4 regions of the Embleya sp. NBC_00896 genome follow, and region 1 is predicted to be linked to each of the others. Evidence: riboswitches for the same ligand, from Rfam matches in the RefSeq annotation. Region 1 holds a riboswitch; each other region holds the start of a gene.

What was found. A riboswitch is a leader RNA that binds a small molecule or an ion and turns the genes downstream of it on or off. The one in region 1 is predicted to bind cobalamin.
Region 2: it holds a riboswitch for cobalamin, as region 1 does, so the genes downstream of both, OG928_RS04860 ((2Fe-2S) ferredoxin domain-containing protein) here and OG928_RS22730 (energy-coupling factor ABC transporter permease) in region 1, are expected to answer to the same signal.
Region 3: it holds a riboswitch for cobalamin, as region 1 does, so the genes downstream of both, OG928_RS02465 (ribonucleoside-diphosphate reductase subunit alpha) here and OG928_RS22730 (energy-coupling factor ABC transporter permease) in region 1, are expected to answer to the same signal.
Region 4: it holds a riboswitch for cobalamin, as region 1 does, so the genes downstream of both, OG928_RS36540 (peptidase) here and OG928_RS22730 (energy-coupling factor ABC transporter permease) in region 1, are expected to answer to the same signal.

What each region holds. Positions count from the first base shown of each region.
Region 1 is NZ_CP108776.1:4,991,164-4,994,889, forward strand. Features, by position in the region: gene OG928_RS22715 (energy-coupling factor ABC transporter ATP-binding protein) at 1-59, opposite strand, end outside; gene cbiQ (cobalt ECF transporter T component CbiQ) at 56-799, opposite strand; gene OG928_RS22725 (energy-coupling factor ABC transporter substrate-binding protein) at 803-1,168, opposite strand; gene OG928_RS22730 (energy-coupling factor ABC transporter permease) at 1,165-1,869, opposite strand; cobalamin riboswitch at 1,897-2,105, opposite strand; gene OG928_RS22735 (RDD family protein) at 2,241-2,780, opposite strand; gene OG928_RS22740 (class II aldolase/adducin family protein) at 2,942-3,726, opposite strand, start outside.
Region 2 is NZ_CP108776.1:1,017,578-1,021,303, reverse strand. Features, by position in the region: gene OG928_RS04870 (ROK family protein) at 1-434, opposite strand, end outside; gene OG928_RS04865 (GntR family transcriptional regulator) at 589-1,332, opposite strand; cobalamin riboswitch at 1,546-1,711, shown strand; gene OG928_RS04860 ((2Fe-2S) ferredoxin domain-containing protein) at 1,851-2,264, shown strand; gene OG928_RS04855 (GNAT family N-acetyltransferase) at 2,366-2,947, opposite strand; gene OG928_RS04850 (DUF397 domain-containing protein) at 3,053-3,250, opposite strand; gene OG928_RS04845 (DUF397 domain-containing protein) at 3,310-3,492, opposite strand; gene OG928_RS04840 (helix-turn-helix domain-containing protein) at 3,489-3,726, opposite strand, start outside.
Region 3 is NZ_CP108776.1:545,863-549,588, reverse strand. Features, by position in the region: gene OG928_RS02480 (GNAT family N-acetyltransferase) at 1-362, shown strand, start outside; gene mug (G/U mismatch-specific DNA glycosylase) at 449-1,003, shown strand; gene OG928_RS02470 (hypothetical protein) at 1,193-1,381, shown strand; cobalamin riboswitch at 1,545-1,796, shown strand; gene OG928_RS02465 (ribonucleoside-diphosphate reductase subunit alpha) at 1,873-3,726, shown strand, end outside.
Region 4 is NZ_CP108777.1:728,206-731,931, forward strand. Features, by position in the region: gene OG928_RS36530 (CatB-related O-acetyltransferase) at 1-389, shown strand, start outside; partial or broken gene OG928_RS36535 (Lrp/AsnC ligand binding domain-containing protein) at 434-607, opposite strand; gene OG928_RS36540 (peptidase) at 761-1,861, opposite strand; cobalamin riboswitch at 1,993-2,128, opposite strand; gene OG928_RS36545 (SDR family oxidoreductase) at 2,537-3,376, shown strand; gene OG928_RS36550 (NAD(P)/FAD-dependent oxidoreductase) at 3,384-3,726, shown strand, end outside.

The sequences.
Region 1 (3,726 bases):
AGCACGGTCGGTCCGTCCTCGTACGCGTAGCCGATCTCTCGGACTCGCAACGGAATCACGGCAGCACCGAAACCAGGAGAAGGGTGGCAGCGACGACCGCCGCCACGAGGGACAGGGAGTAGGCGACGAAGGCGCGCGAGATCGGCACCTCGTCCACGAGCACGCGCAGGCGTCCGTCGTAGCCGCGCCCCGCGAGGCCCGCCTCCAGGCGCTGCGCCCGCGCGAACGCGTGTACGAACACGGCCGAACCGAGCCCGGCCACCGAGCGCCAGCGCGCCCGCCGGGTCCGATGGCCCAGCCGACCGGCCTGGGCCTGGTTGATCCGCGTGGTCGTGTCGTAGAGCAGGAACAACATCCGGTACATCACCGCGGCCACGTCCACGACCGCCGCGGGCACACCCACCCGGGTCAGCCTGGGCAGTACGTCCGACAGGGGTGTGGTGAACGCGAACAGCAGCATCGCGAGCCCCGCGGCACCGGTGCGCGCGAGCAACTCGCCCGCGTGCCGCGGCCCGTCGTCGGCCCAGCCCACGCCGTCGCCGCCGACGGACACGAGCAGCGTGACCGCGCCGGTCGCGGCGAACCCGAGCGGCGCGCGGGCCGCTCGCCACAGGCGTCGGGCCGGCACCGCGGCGAACCCGAACGCGACGACCAGCACGGTCACCGCGACCAGGACCGCGCCGGGCCAGGGCGGCAAGGCCACCGCGCACCCGAGCAGCCCGAAGGAGAGCACGGCCTTCTCGGCCGGATGGCGACGCCGCCACGAACTGGCGTGCGCCGCCGCGTCGATCGGCAGCACGGGTCAGCGCCCCGCGGCCGATACCGGGGTCTCGTCGGCCGTCGCCTCGTCGTCGGGGGTGTCCGCCGCCTCGGGAGCCAGTCGCCTGCGGGTGCGGACCACGCCGAACATGTACCCGACCACGCCCGCGCCGAGCGCCGCCTGGAGGGCGAAGAGGCCGGACTCGATCTCATCGGACGGGGGTTCGTACAGCGGGCTGAACCACGGTTCGTAGCCCGGGTCGTTCTCGGTGATCGCGGTCTCCGCCTGGCTGTCGGCGCCCGTGAACGGATCGTCCTTGTGGTCGCCCATCCCGAACACCACGGGCAGCGCCGCGAGCAGCACCACGACCAGCACGATCAGCAGGTTGATCTTCGTCGACCGCTTCACTTGGCCTTCGCCTCCTCGGACCCGACCCGCACGACGCCCAGCCGGATCAGATCGCCGCGGCTCGACTGCCGCAGCAGCCGTACGACGAGGACCGTCAGCAGGCCCTCGCTGACCGCGAGCGGGATCTGGGTGAGCGAGAAGATGCCGCCGAACTTGGCCAGTGCGCCGAGGAATCCGCTGTCCGGGTCCGGGAAGGCGAGCGCGAGTTGCACGCTGGTGACGCAGTAGGTGCTCAGGTCCGCGACGAAGGCGCCCATGAACACCGCGACGTCCAGCGGCAGCGTGCCCTCGCGCCGGTCGAGCAGCATCCGGGTCAGTCGATAGGCGCCGTATCCGGCCCACGGGCCGACGATCGCCATCGAGAACACGTTGGCGCCGAGTGTGGTGAGCCCGCCGTGCGCGAGCAACAGGGCCTGGAACAGCAGGGTGATCGTGCCCAGCACGGCCATGATCGGCGGCCGGAACAGGATCGCGCCCAGCCCGGTACCGGTCGGATGCGAGCAACTGCCGGTGACGGACGGGATCTTGAGTGCGGACAGCACGAACGAGAACGCGCCGGACGCGCCCAGCAGCAGGGTGTTCTCGGGTCTGTCGCGGACCTCGCGGGTGAGCGCGCGGGCCCCGTAGACGACGAACGGGGCAGACGCGACGCCCCAGGCGGCGGCGTGTTCCCAGGGCAGATAGCCCTCGGCGATATGCATGAGGAAGGGTCCCTCTCCAACACCTCGTGGACGGACGATCGCCGTGGCCGGTCTCCTGGCTGACGGGTCGTACGTTCACGTCTCCGCCTTCCCGGGGCCGCAAGCGGTCCCAGTGGCTTCCCCGAGGCGACGAATCAACGTTTCGGCGGGGATGGAGGAGAACTTCCCGATCACAGTGGCGAGGGCCGCGCCGGCATCGAACCGGCTTCCCGAGCACCACGGCGAGCCGACACTAGTGGTCGGATGGACATGGCGACAAGGTGGCAATTGCGATCCGTGTGCAAGGCCACAATTGGGACGGAGTGCGCGGGAATGTCGACTTTCTCGGGTGTCGGTGCCGGTGCCGGGGGCTCGGAGGTGCGGGGGTCCGCTCAGTCGAGGCCGGGGCCGCGACCGCGGACCACGAGCGTGCGCGCGACCCGGTCGCCGACGCGCTGGCGGCGCTCGCTGGTGAGCACCGCGGTGAGTCCGACCGCGCCCAGCGCGAACGCGTCGACCACCAGCAGCAGCCAGCGGACCCCGAGTTGGCGCCGGGACGCGCGGCCGCCGGAGACGTCGACCACGCGGATGCCGAACAGCTGCATGCCCCACGTGCGCCCGTCGTGCTCGGCGGGCCGCAGGACCCAGTACCAGAGCAGGATCGCGGCGGCGGCGCAGACGACGCCGGCCGTGATCGTCGCGGTCAACGGGCCGCTGCGGATCGAACCGTCGGCGTGCGTGGGCAGCAGCACGAACAGGAACATCGCGGCACCGGGCAGGAAGGTGGAGGCGATCGCGTCCAGCACGAACTGGGCGATCCGGCGCACGAGCAACGAGGGATCGACGGTGCGCTCGGCCGCGGGCAGCCACACCGTGGCCGAGACGGGCCGCGCTGACCGCGTGAATAGCTGCGGAAGGCTCCGTTCGTGCATGCCCTTGTACTTTCCGCAAGCGGGCCGGTTGATTCCCGGTGCGGCCGGATATCGCCGAGATTGCGCCCGGTCGGCGGATACCGGGACCGATCGGCGGGCGCGGGCGGCGTGTGTGGCGGGCGCGTGCGCCGGGCGGCGTGCGGCGGGCGCGGGCCCGGTGGTCAGCTCGCGGACTCCATCGGGCCGTGGACGCCGAACAGGTCCGGCTCGGAGCGGCTGATCACGTCGTACAGCGGCTTGTAGTTGATCCACGCGACGGTGTCGTTGCCGAGCTGATCGCGGGTCAGCCTGGCGTTCTCCGGCGAGATCGGCTTGAGCTCGCCGGCCGCCTGTGCGAGCAGCTGGACCTGGCAGGAGCGCTCCATCGTGATGAACCACCACGCCGCCGCGTCGACCGACTGTCCGACGGTGAGCAGGCCGTGGTTGCGCAGGATGAGCGCCTTGCGCGCGCCGAGCGTGCGGGCGATCCGCTTGCCCTCCTCGGCGTCCAGCACGACGCCCGCGTAGTCGTCGAACAGTTCGTGGTCCTCGTAGAACGGACACACGTCCTGGGTTATCGGTTCGAGCCTGATCCCGAGAGCCGATATCGCGCGCCCGTGGGTGGAGTGGCTGTGCGCCGCCGCGACCACGTCCGGCCGAGCCGCGTGGATCTGCGAGTGGATCGCGAACGCGGCCTGGTTGACGTGGAATCGGCCCTCGACGACCTGTCCCTCGTGGTTGACCAGGATCAGGTCGTCGACGGTGATGTGCTTGAAGGACATGCCGAAGGGGTTGACCCAGAAGTGGTCCGGGAACTCGGGGTCGCGCGCGGTGATGTGTCCCGCGACGCCCTCCTCGAAGCCGAACCGGCCGAACAGCCGCAGGGCGGCGGTCAGCCGCTCCTTGCGGTGCCGGCGCTCCTGCTCGACGGTCTCGAACACGGGGGGCAGCGCGAAACTCAGATCCG
Region 2 (3,726 bases), 4.0 Mb from region 1:
ACCTGGGCTCGGCGCAGGGTTTCGCTCACGGTGCCGCGGACCCGCTCCAGCCGGTCCTCGGCCTCGCAGTCCTCCTCGACGGTGCGCGCGGCGCGGCCGACGATCGTGCCGGTCAGGTCCGCGAGCACGACCCGGATGCGGTGGATGCCGATGTCGATGCCGAGCAGGTAGCCGGCCTCCGCGTGGAAGCGGAAGCGGCGCGCGGGCCGGCCGCGCGGGCGGCTCCCGTCCTCGCCCTCGGCGGTGGTGGTCTCGACGACGAGGCCCTCGGCGAGCAGCCCGTCGATGACGCCCTCGACGGTCGGCCGGGACAGCCCGGTGGCCTCCATCAGAGCGGTCACGGTCAGCGCCGCGCCGCCGCGCATCGCGCGCAGGGTCTCCGCGGAGTTGATCCGCCGGACCAGGGACGCGTCCCCGCCGGTCGCCTGTGCCACAGCTCTCGTCCTCTCACCACGCCGTCGCGCGATCGTTCCTCCGGGCGGTCTCGGCCCGTCGGGTCGCGTTCCGTCCGGTCGCGCCTCGTGCGTGTCTCGGCGTGCGTGTCGTCGCTCAGGCGCGGATGGTACCCGGCATCGACTCTCCGGCGGGTCAGGACGCGGGCCGCAACGCGGCCGGCCCCGCTTCCGCGAACGCGAGCCGGCAGGTGTCGGCGCGGTAGGTGGACACCGTGACGGCCGCGGTCCGGCCGAGGGCGGTGTACGTCGTGGTCACGATCAGCACGGCGGTGCCGGGCGGACGCTCCAGGTAGCGCGCCTCCTCGGCCTCGGCCACGCCCAGCTCGACCGCGCGGTGCCGGCTCTCGAGCCGGTGGCCGCGCAACTGGCGCAGCATCAGCGCGGCGCGGTCGAAGCCCGGTGCGCGTGTGGACAGCGACGGGACGACGGCGCGCGAGACGTACAGGCACTCCAGGCCGACCACCTGGCGCATCGAGAACTGGCGCCGGCGCAGCCGGTGTACCAGCGCCGAGGGCCGCGCTTTGAGGGTCGCGGCGAATTCGTCGGTCACCGGCACGGTCGCGCAGTCGATGACCTCGCGGTCGCGCAGGTCCACGCCCGGCCAGCCCTCGCCGTCGGCGCTCAGCGACACGTCCACGCGGGGCCCGGCGACGGTGGTGCCGGCGCCGCGCCTGCGGACCAGTCGGCCCTCGAGTTCGAGCTGTTCGAGCGCGTGCCGCAGCGTCGCGCGGGCGACCCCGAACCTGGCCGCGAGGTCGCGCTCGTTGGGGAGGATGTCGCCGGAGACGAAGTCTTCCTCGATCGCCTTGAGCAACGACGTGCGGAGTTGCCAGTACTTGGGCTCACCGAACACAGCTTCGTCCGGCAATGTCGCCATGTTGCCCACGGACGCCCCCTCGGCTGCCCGTGGCCACGGTGGTCCGGGCTTATTGCATGTTCGGTTTAGTAAAGACGGTTGAATATAACCCGCCCGGACCCGGAAAGGTCCAGACCAAGACCCGCCAAGTTGTCGGTGACCTGACTCACATCACGGCACGTCCTAAGCTGACCTGCGCGAACGGTTCACCGCCCCCGCCAGGGGCGCGTGTCGTAAGAGGGAATCCGGTGCGAGACCGGAACTGCCCCGCAGCGGTGAGTGGGAACGAGAGCCGTCATCACGCACTGGGCGCCGACGTGGGCGCCCGGGAAGCGACGGCCGGTAGGAGTCGGTGCGACCGAATCGGTCGTGGCCGATGTGCCCACGAGTCCGAAGACCTGCCTTCGCCCGCGTGCGGACCCTTCGCGCGCGGTCTGCCGGAGCCTCGTGGGAAGGGGTCGGTCGCGGTTCGCCGCTGCCTGCCTCGCGCTCTCCGCACGGGTTTCGGACCTGGATCGAACTCGCGAAGGAGAGTTCCCATGGCTCGTCGCAGCCGCCCCAACCCCCCTGCCCAGCCGGTGCGTTCGGCTCCCTGCACGGTCACGGTCTGCCGTGGCTGTTGCTGCGGTACGGCGAAGATCGCGGGGGACGATCACGCGGACCAAGTGGCCGGTCTGCGCGCGGCGTTGACGGATGCTCAGGTCGTGGTGCGGCTCAGCGAGTGCCTGGGGCCGTGTGAACGCGGCAACGTGATAGTGGTCCAGCCCTCCTCGGCGGGCCGTGCGGCGGGTGGCCGGCCGGCGTGGTTCGGCACGGTCAACGACAAGGACGCGACGGCCGACATAGCCGCGTGGGCGGCGGCCGGTGGGCCGGGGGTGGCGGACGCGCCGGGGCTGTTGGACCTGTACGAGTTCACGCCGAACCGGAAGGCTCGGCAGGCGATGGGGACTTGACGGGGTCGGTGCGAGGGGCGCCACGGGCGGCGGTACGAGGGTCGGTCGTTTGTCGTCCGGATTTCGTCCCGTCACGCCCCCGGCGGAACGGATTTTGTCCGTCACGCCCCCGGCGGAACGGCGCGGTGCAGCCACATGTCCAGGGCGATCGGTGTGCCGCGTCGATCGCGGACGATCGGGGGCGTGTCCGTGCGTTCGAAGCCGGTGGCACGGGCGACCCCGATGCTGGCGGCGTTGTCCGCCGGGATGTGCAGGATCACCGCGGTCGCGCCCAGTTCGTGGTAGGCGTACTCGGTCATCAGCCGCACCGACCGCGTGGCCAGTCCCAGGCCGCGGTGGGCGGCGGCGATGCCGTACGCCAACTCGACCTGGCCCGGCGCGTCGAGGCCGTCCGTGCTTACGAACAGCAGTACCTCGCCGCGGGGTTCGACGCCGTCCAGAGTCACGGCCAGCTGGATGCCGCGATGCTCGCCCCTGATCCGGCGGGCCTTGGCCAAGTGGTCGCGGGCGGCCTCGGCGTCGTAGGGCGACGCGAGTGGGGTCCAGCGGGCGATCTCGACGTCGTCGAACAGGGCGACCAGGGCGGGTAGATCGTCGTCGGTCCATTCGCGCAGGTGGATGCCGTGACCGGTCAGCGCGACGGCGGCGGGCAGGACGAGTTCGGGGCGAGGTTCGGAAGACATGGCCCGAGTCTCACCCGCGCGCCCTGGCCGGGGGCCTGATCCGGCCACGGACCGGCCGGTGGCCGGCGGGGTGCGCCGGGCCCTCCGGTCCGTGGGGTGGAGCAGTCAGCGCTTGAGCGCGCCCAGGAGGGCGACCCAGGCTGCGGGTGCGATTTCCACGTGGCCGCGCCGGCGGTCCTTGGTGTCGCGTATGCCGGTCGCGGTTGCCAGCGGCGCGACTTCCACGCATGCCTGGTTGGAGTTGGAGCGGGTTGCCTTGCGCCACGGGTAGTGGTCGATGCTGCGGGTCACAGCTCTTCCCATCTCTCGATGATCAGCCGGCGTGATTCTTTCCGGGAACTCCGGTCCGTGGGGTGGAGCGGTCAGCGCTTGAGTGCGTCCAGGAGGGCGACCCAGGCAGCGGGCACGATCTCCACGTGGCCGCGTCGGCGGGCTTTGGTGTCGCGGATGCCGGTGATGGCACGTGGGCCCGGTGCTACCTCGACGCACTCGTTGTAGTCGGCGCTGCGAGTCGAGGTGCGCCATGCGGCGTCGTCGATGTTCACGGAAGTTCATCCAATCTTGCAGTGATCAGTGCTCTTGAATCCTTCACAGACAACGTTGAGGTAAGGGTGTGCTCCATGCCTCTGCGGTAGCGCCGCACGTCGCGGTCGGCGTCCTTGAACAGTGCCCCGTCGTGGAATTCGATGTAGACGACGCTCGGGTTCCGAGGACCGGGGAAGTCCAAGATGGAGACGGCGCCCATGTTGATGAGCACCCGGGATTCGAACGGCAACACG
Region 3 (3,726 bases), 4.4 Mb from region 1:
ACGGGACGGCCGAGCGGGACACCGTCGCGATCGGGCAGGACCCGGGGCTGCTGTCGTATCTCAACGAGCGGCTGCGCAGCGGCGAGACGGTGATGTTCGCGGCGTACGGCCCGACGGGGCCGTTGTGCGTGGGCAGTTACCAGCAGCTGTACGACACGACGGAGATCGTCGGCGTCGCCACCTTGCCCGCGGCCCGGCGCGGGGGCCTCGCGTCGGCACTGACCTGGGAGCTGGCCGAGCACGCGCTCGCGGGCGGGAGCGACACGGTGTTCCTGACGGCGGGGGACGACGACGTCGCCCGCGTGTACGACCGGCTCGGCTTTCGGTCGGTGGGCACGGCGCTGATCGGGGAGGCATCGTGAGCGCGCCCGAGCCCACCCCCATCCCCGGGTCCGAGCCCACCCCCGCTCCCGGGTCCGAGCCCACCACCCCCAAGCCGGTCCTGCCGATTCCGCCCGGTCGCAACCCGACCGCCGCCGAGTTGGCCGCCGCGCACGGGGTGACCATCCCCGACGTGCTCGCGCCCGATCTCAAGGTGCTGTTCTGCGGGATCAACCCCGGCCTGTGGTCCGGCGCGACGGGGCGGCACTTCGCGCGGCCCGGCAACCGGTTCTGGCCCGCGCTGCACGCGGCCGGCCTCACGCCGCGGCTGTTCGCGCCGGCCGAACAGGACGAGCTGATCGAGCTCGGGCTCGGCATCACCAACGTGGTGGCCCGGACCACCGCCCGCGCCGACGAGTTGACCAAGGACGAGTACCGGGCCGGCGGCCGGGCGCTCACCGCCAGGGTGCGCGCGTACCGGCCGGCCTGGCTCGCGGTGCTCGGCATCGGCGCGTACCGGACCGGCTTCGGGCGGCCCAAGGCCGTGGTCGGCGAGCAGGCCGAGACGATCGGCGACACCCGGATCTGGGTGCTGCCGAACCCCAGCGGCCTCAACGCGCATTGGACGGCGGCGACCCTCGCGGCGGCGTTCGGGCAATTGCGCGAGGCGGCGTTCGAGTAGCTCGGACGCGGTTGCCCGCCATCGGGGCCGACGGCGGGCTCCGGCCGCCGTTCGAGGGTCGCGTACGGCCCACGTATCGCCTCCGAATCGCCTCCGAATCGACTATGTATCCGAGTCGACACGTCAACCGACCGAGTGGCATCACCCGGTTGGCGATTACTTCACGCCTCCTCGCGCTGTTGGGCCGCCATGAAGATCCTGCGGGCACCATTCGGGCCGTGGCCCACCGAGACGTTCGACACCCCGCTGTACGAGGCGCTGGTCGCGGAGTGGCGCGACTCGGGTCGGGAGGTGCCGCAGTCGACGGACCGCCCGCGCGACCGCCCGCCCCGACACGCCCGCCCGCTCGGGGCGGGGCCCCGAAGTGGTCGGCCGTGACCCGTCGGCGACGGTCCATCGAGCGAGGTCGGGGCGGCCGTACGGCGGGATGAGACGGTTCTCGCCGTACCATCTCCGCACGTCTTTGGCGAACTGTGACACGTCGGGAATTGCGACGCGACACAACACCTGGGGGTGCGACGACGACCCCGCCACTACATATATGCTCTGCGACGCAGCTGGTTCACCTTTCCGTTGTTCGTTGGAAAGGTGACGAGAGAGGGAACCCGGTGCGAAGCCGGGACTGCCCCGCAGCGGTAAGCGGGAACGATAGTCGTCACGCGACACCGAACGCCGAGAGGCGTTCGGGGAGCGACGACCACTGGGAACTCCGCGGTCCGCCGAGCACGCCGTGCCCGGCGGCGCCCCGGCATGCCCGCGAGTCCGAATACCTGCCGGCTGTCCGCGCCCACGGGCGCGGGGTCACTTGTACGTACGAGCTCGCGAGGAGAGAGCACGTGACCGTTGTGGACAGCGTGGGCGCGACCCGGATGCGGATCGACGAAAGCCCCGAGGACCAACTGGCGACCCTGGTACGCACCCAGGCGCGCGATTTGCCGGAGGTCGATCCGGATCGGGTCGTCCGCCGGGTCGTCGCGGGCCTGAACGAAGGTGCCGACCCCGGTGCGGCCGCGGACCTGGCGGTCCGGACCGCCGCCGAGCTGATCGCCGAGGAGCCGGCCTACTCGCGGCTCGCCGCGCGCCTGCTCGCCGGCCGGATCGCCGCCGAGGCCGCCGAGGCGGGGGTCTCGTCGTTCAGCGCCGGCATCGCGCTGGGCCGCCGCGAGGGCATCATCGGCGCCGAGACCGCCGCGTTCGTGGCGAAGCACGCCGCCGAACTGGACGCCGCGGTCGACGCGTTCGGCGACCGCCGGTTCGAGTACTTCGGGCTGCGCACCGTGTACGACCGCTACCTGCTGCGCCACCCGGTGTCGCGCAAGGTCGTCGAGACCCCGCAGCACTTCCTGCTGCGCGTCGCGTGCGGTCTGTCCCGGGAGCCCGGCGAGGCGATCGGCTTCTACCGGCTGATGTCGTCGCTGGCCTACCTGCCCAGCTCGCCGACGCTCTTCAACTCCGGCACCGTGCACACCCAGATGTCCTCGTGCTACCTGCTCGACTCGCCCAAGGACGAGCTGGAGTCGATCTACGAGATGTACGGGCGGATCGCCCGGCTCTCGAAGTTCGCCGGCGGCATCGGCGTCGCGTGGTCGCGGGTGCGCTCGCGCGGCTCGCTGATCCGCGGCACCAACGGCCACTCGAACGGCATCGTGCCGTGGCTCAAGACGCTCGACTCGTCGGTGGCGGCGGTCAACCAGGGCGGCCGGCGCAAGGGCGCGGCCTGCGTGTACCTGGAGACCTGGCACCCCGACATCCTCGAGTTCCTCGAACTGCGCGAGAACACCGGAGAGGACGCGCGTCGCGCGCACAACCTCAACCTGGCGAACTGGGTCCCGGACCTGTTCATGCGGCGGGTCGAGGAGGACGGCGTCTGGTCGCTGTTCGACCCGAACGAGATCCCCGAACTGCCCGACCTGTGGGGCGCCGAGTTCGACAAGGTCTACGAAGCCGCCGAGCGGGACGGCCGGTTCGTCCGGCAGCTGCCCGCGCGCGACCTCTACGCCCGGATGATGCGCACGCTCGCGCAGACCGGCAACGGCTGGATGACCTTCAAGGACGCCGCCAACCGCACCTGCAACCAGGCCGCCGAGCCGGGCAACGTGGTGCACCTGTCCAACCTGTGCACCGAGATCCTCGAGGTCACCAGCGACGGCGAGACCGCCGTGTGCAACCTGGGTTCGGTCAACCTCGGCGCGCATGTCGTCGCCGGCGAGGGCATGGACTGGGAGAAGCTGCGCGCCACCGTGCGCACCGCCGTGGTCTTCCTGGACCGCGTGATCGACATCAACTACTACCCGACCGACCAGGCCGCCGCGTCCAACCCGCGCTGGCGTCCGGTGGGCCTGGGCCTGATGGGCCTCCAGGACGTGTTCTTCACGCTCGGGATGCCGTTCGACTCGGTCGAGGCGCGCGAGCTGTCGACGCTGATCTCCGAGGAGATCTACCTGACCGCGCTGGAGACCTCGTCGGCGCTCGCCGAGGTGCACGGCCCGCACCCGGCCTACGCCGAGACGCACGCCGCGCGCGGTCGGCTCCAGCCCGACCTGTGGGAGGGCGTGTACCCGACCCAGACCAAGCGCTGGGACGCGCTGCGCGACCGCGTCGCCGAGCACGGCCTGCGCAATTCGCTGCTCGTCGCGATCGCCCCGACCGCCACGATCGCCTCGATCGCCGGCGCGTACGAGTGCATCGAGCCGCAGGTGTCGAACCTGTTCAAGCGCGAGACG
Region 4 (3,726 bases), on a different replicon from region 1:
CCTCGACCTTCCCTTTTCCGACCATGGGCGGCTCGTGGGCCGAGCATTTCGACCTGCTCACCGGCCTGCCGAGTCGTGGTGACACCGTCGTCGGCAACGACGTCTGGTTCGGCTACGACACCAAGGTGATGCCCGGCGTACGGATCGGACACGGCGCGATCATCGGCTCCGGCGCCGTGGTCACCACAGACGTGCCCGACTACGGGGTCGTCGGCGGCAACCCCGCCCGTCCCATCCGCACCCGCTACAACGACCGGGACGTCGCCCGACTGCTGGCGGTGGCCTGGTGGGACTGGCCCGCGGAGCACATCACCGACAACGTGCGGACGATCATGTCGGGCAGCATCACCGAACTCGAAGCCGCCGCCCCGGACACCCGTCACATGTGACCCGGACACGCGAGCGGGCACGCCACCGGCACACCGGAGACTCGCTACTCGGGTAGTGGGCGATCGTCGACGACGTGCTTCATGACCATGGTGGAGGTCAGGCGCTGGACGCCCGGCAGGGTGGCCGGCCGCTGGTCGTAGAGCTGCTGGAAGGCGGCCAGGTCGGCGGTGGCGACGCGCAGGAGGTAGTCGGGTTCACCGAACAGACGCTGAGCCTGGGGACCACTCGCCTCCCGGTCCCGGCTGCGGGCGCGCCGGCCTTACGCGATCGGTCCGAAGTGCCCGGCCGAGGGGCCGGGCACTCCGAAGCGCACGCATGACGCGTCGGCGTCCCGGTCATCGGACCGACGGCCGGTGCCCGCCCTGTCGCGTCAGGTCGCGGAATCGGGGCAGTGCGGCGTCGGGGCGTCGGGGCGGGCGCCCTGGGCGGTCAGGTCGGCGAAGCCGGTGCCGGCCAGGCCCAGGACTGCCTGGGCCGTGGCCCGAGTGGCGGTGGACGGGTCGAACCCGCCGGCGTCGTAGGCGATCGCGCCTCGGGTGGCCGACGTGGCCGAGCAGCCGACCTGGCGCTCGGTCAGGAAGTGCCGTGCGGTCAGACCGGGGAGCAGACGCCACGAGGAGAGCAGGGCCTGGCCGGCCAGGCCGGTGCTGTTCGCGTTCGACGTGGTCGCGCCCGGTGTGCCGAATCCGCCGTCCGCGAGCTGGTGGGCGACCAGCCATTGCACGCCGGCCGCCGCCTCCTGGGGTCGGCCGGTGGCCGCGAGCGCCTGGACGCTCATGGCCGTCGAGTCCGCGTCGCTGGTGCAGGTGGGCAGGCCGAAGTCGAGCGGGAACCCGCCGTCGGCGCAGTGGGCGCCGGCGAGGAAGCTCACCGCGGCGGCGGGTGCGCCGGCGGGGGTGCGGTCCAGCGCCAAGAGCGCGAGGGACTGGCTGAAGGCGTTGCTGTAGTCGCCCCAGGGGGACGTGTCGGTGAACCGGCCGGAGGGCTGTTGCAGGGAGCGCAGCCGGGCCGGGAGATCCACGCCACCGAAGGTGTTGGGGTCCACCCGGCGTACCTCGGCGGCGAGGAGGGTCTTCGCGGTGGCCCCGGCGTAGGCGTTGGTGGTGCCGTCGCCGATGTAGCCGGACAGGATCTCGGGCCGCGCGAGCCACGCGGTGGCCTTGGCTCCGTTGTGGTCGGCCACGCCCGCTGCGGCGAAGGCCAGGATCGCGTCGATGGTCAGGCCGTGGTCGGGGTAGGTCACACCGTCGAAGGTGACCTCGAAGCGTTCGCCGTCGACGAGTTGCCGGGCCAGCCAACCGGCCGCCGCCTGGGTGCGTTGGCCGGCGAGAACGGATGCGTTCGTCGCCGGCGTCGAACCGGTCGTGGTGGGGGCGGCCACGGCGGCGGCCGGGATCAGGGCGGTCGCGGCGGCCAGGGCCAGTCCGCCGAACAGCGCGGCTATCCGGCGTCCGGGTCGGGTGAGCGTCACGGTGGTGCCTTTCCGGGCCCACGGCGCGGCAGGCCCGGCGGATCCGCCGTCCGAGGGGTCGCGGCCCGAGGGCGGCACGGTCCCGGCGCGGGGGCGCGAGGGCTCCGCCCCGCAGACCACGACGGGGAATGGAGACGAGACGCTCCGACGACAGGCATTCGGGCTCGCCGTCGGGAGGGACGGACCACCGTTGCGGGTCAGCGCCGGAATCACACCGGACTTCCCCTGCCGTCGGAGATGTTGCGGGCCACCACACCGGTGACCGGAACGAGTCGCGGCGTCCGGAAAGGGCCACCGCAGGTATTCGGCGTCCCCGGTGTGAGGACGTCCCGCACTCTACGGACTGCCTGCCCGGGGAGGAACTCCCTTTCCGGCCAAGGAGTTCGTCCCGCTTCGACGAACGGCCCCGACGGCGACAGCGGTTCGAGCCATCGAGGGCCGGCGACTTCGTCCAAAAGCCGTCACCGTGAACGGCGGAACGAGCCGAGGAAGCGGCACGCGGGCCGGACCTGCCCGCGTCGGTCCTTGCGCCGCGCGAGGCCGGGGTCTTGCGCCGTCGGAGGGACACGGCTGTTCCGATCGGGTGGGCGATGCGCGTCGCTCGGCGCCGGACAGGGCGCCGCCGGAGAGGGTGATGCTTCGGTAGCGCCTTGCCCGCGACGATGGGAGAACGCGATGACCACAGGTGTGGACGGGCCCGGGCGGCCGGTGTTGCCGCCCATTCTCAGAGGGCAGAAAGCGCTGGTGACGGGGGCGAACTCCGGCATCGGCAAGGCGACCGCGATCGGACTGGGGCAGGCGGGCGCCGACGTGGTCGTGAACTACGTCGTCGGCCGGGAGGATGCCGAGGAGGTGGTCCGCGAGATCGAGTCCTTCGGCGTGCGGGCGTACGCGCACGAGGCGGACGTCTCGCAGGAGGACCAGGTCGTCGCGATGGTCGCGCGCATGGTCGAGGAGTTCGGCACGATCGACATCATGGTGGCCAACGCCGGGCTCCAGCGGGACGCCGCCTTCACCGAGATGTCGCTCGCCCAGTGGCGGAAGGTCCTGGACGTCAACCTCACCGGCCAGTTCCTGTGCGCCCGGGAGGCGGCCAAGGAGTTCCTGCGCCGCGGCGTCGTCCCGGAGATCTCCCGCTCGGCGGGAAAGATCGTCTGCATGAGCTCGGTGCACCAGATCATCCCGTGGTCGGGCCATGTGAACTACGCCGCCTCGAAGGGCGGCGTCCTGATGCTGATGCAGACCCTCGCGCAGGAACTCGCCCCGCACGGGATCCGGGTCAACGCGATCGCCCCGGGCGCGATCCGCACCCCGATCAACCGCAGCGCGTGGGACACCGCCGAGGCGGAGGCCGATCTCCTCAAGCTGATCCCCTACCGCCGGGTCGGCGATCCGGCGGACATCGCCGACGCGGTGACCGCCCTGGTTTCCGACCTGATGGACTACGTCGTCGGCGCCACGATCTACGTCGACGGCGGCATGACGCTCTTCCCCGGCTTCGCCACCGGGGGGTGACGGCGTCGTGGACGACCACGTGACCCCACGCCGGGTGGTGATCCTCGGCGGCGGCTTCGCCGGACTGTTCGCCGTACGGGCCCTGCGCAGCGCCCCGGTCGCGGTGACCCTGGTCGACCGCTGCGCGCACCACCTGTTCCAGCCGCTGCTGTACCAGTGCGCCTCGGGCATCCTGTCCGAGGGCCAGATCGCGCAGCCGCTGCGTGCCGTCCTGCGCCGGCACGACCAGGTACGTTGCGTGGAAGCCACGGCGACCGACGTGGACGTCACCCGGCGGGTCGTGCACGCCGAGCGGCCGGACGGCGGCGCCCTCGCCCTCCCCTACGACGACCTGATCGTGGGGATCGGCG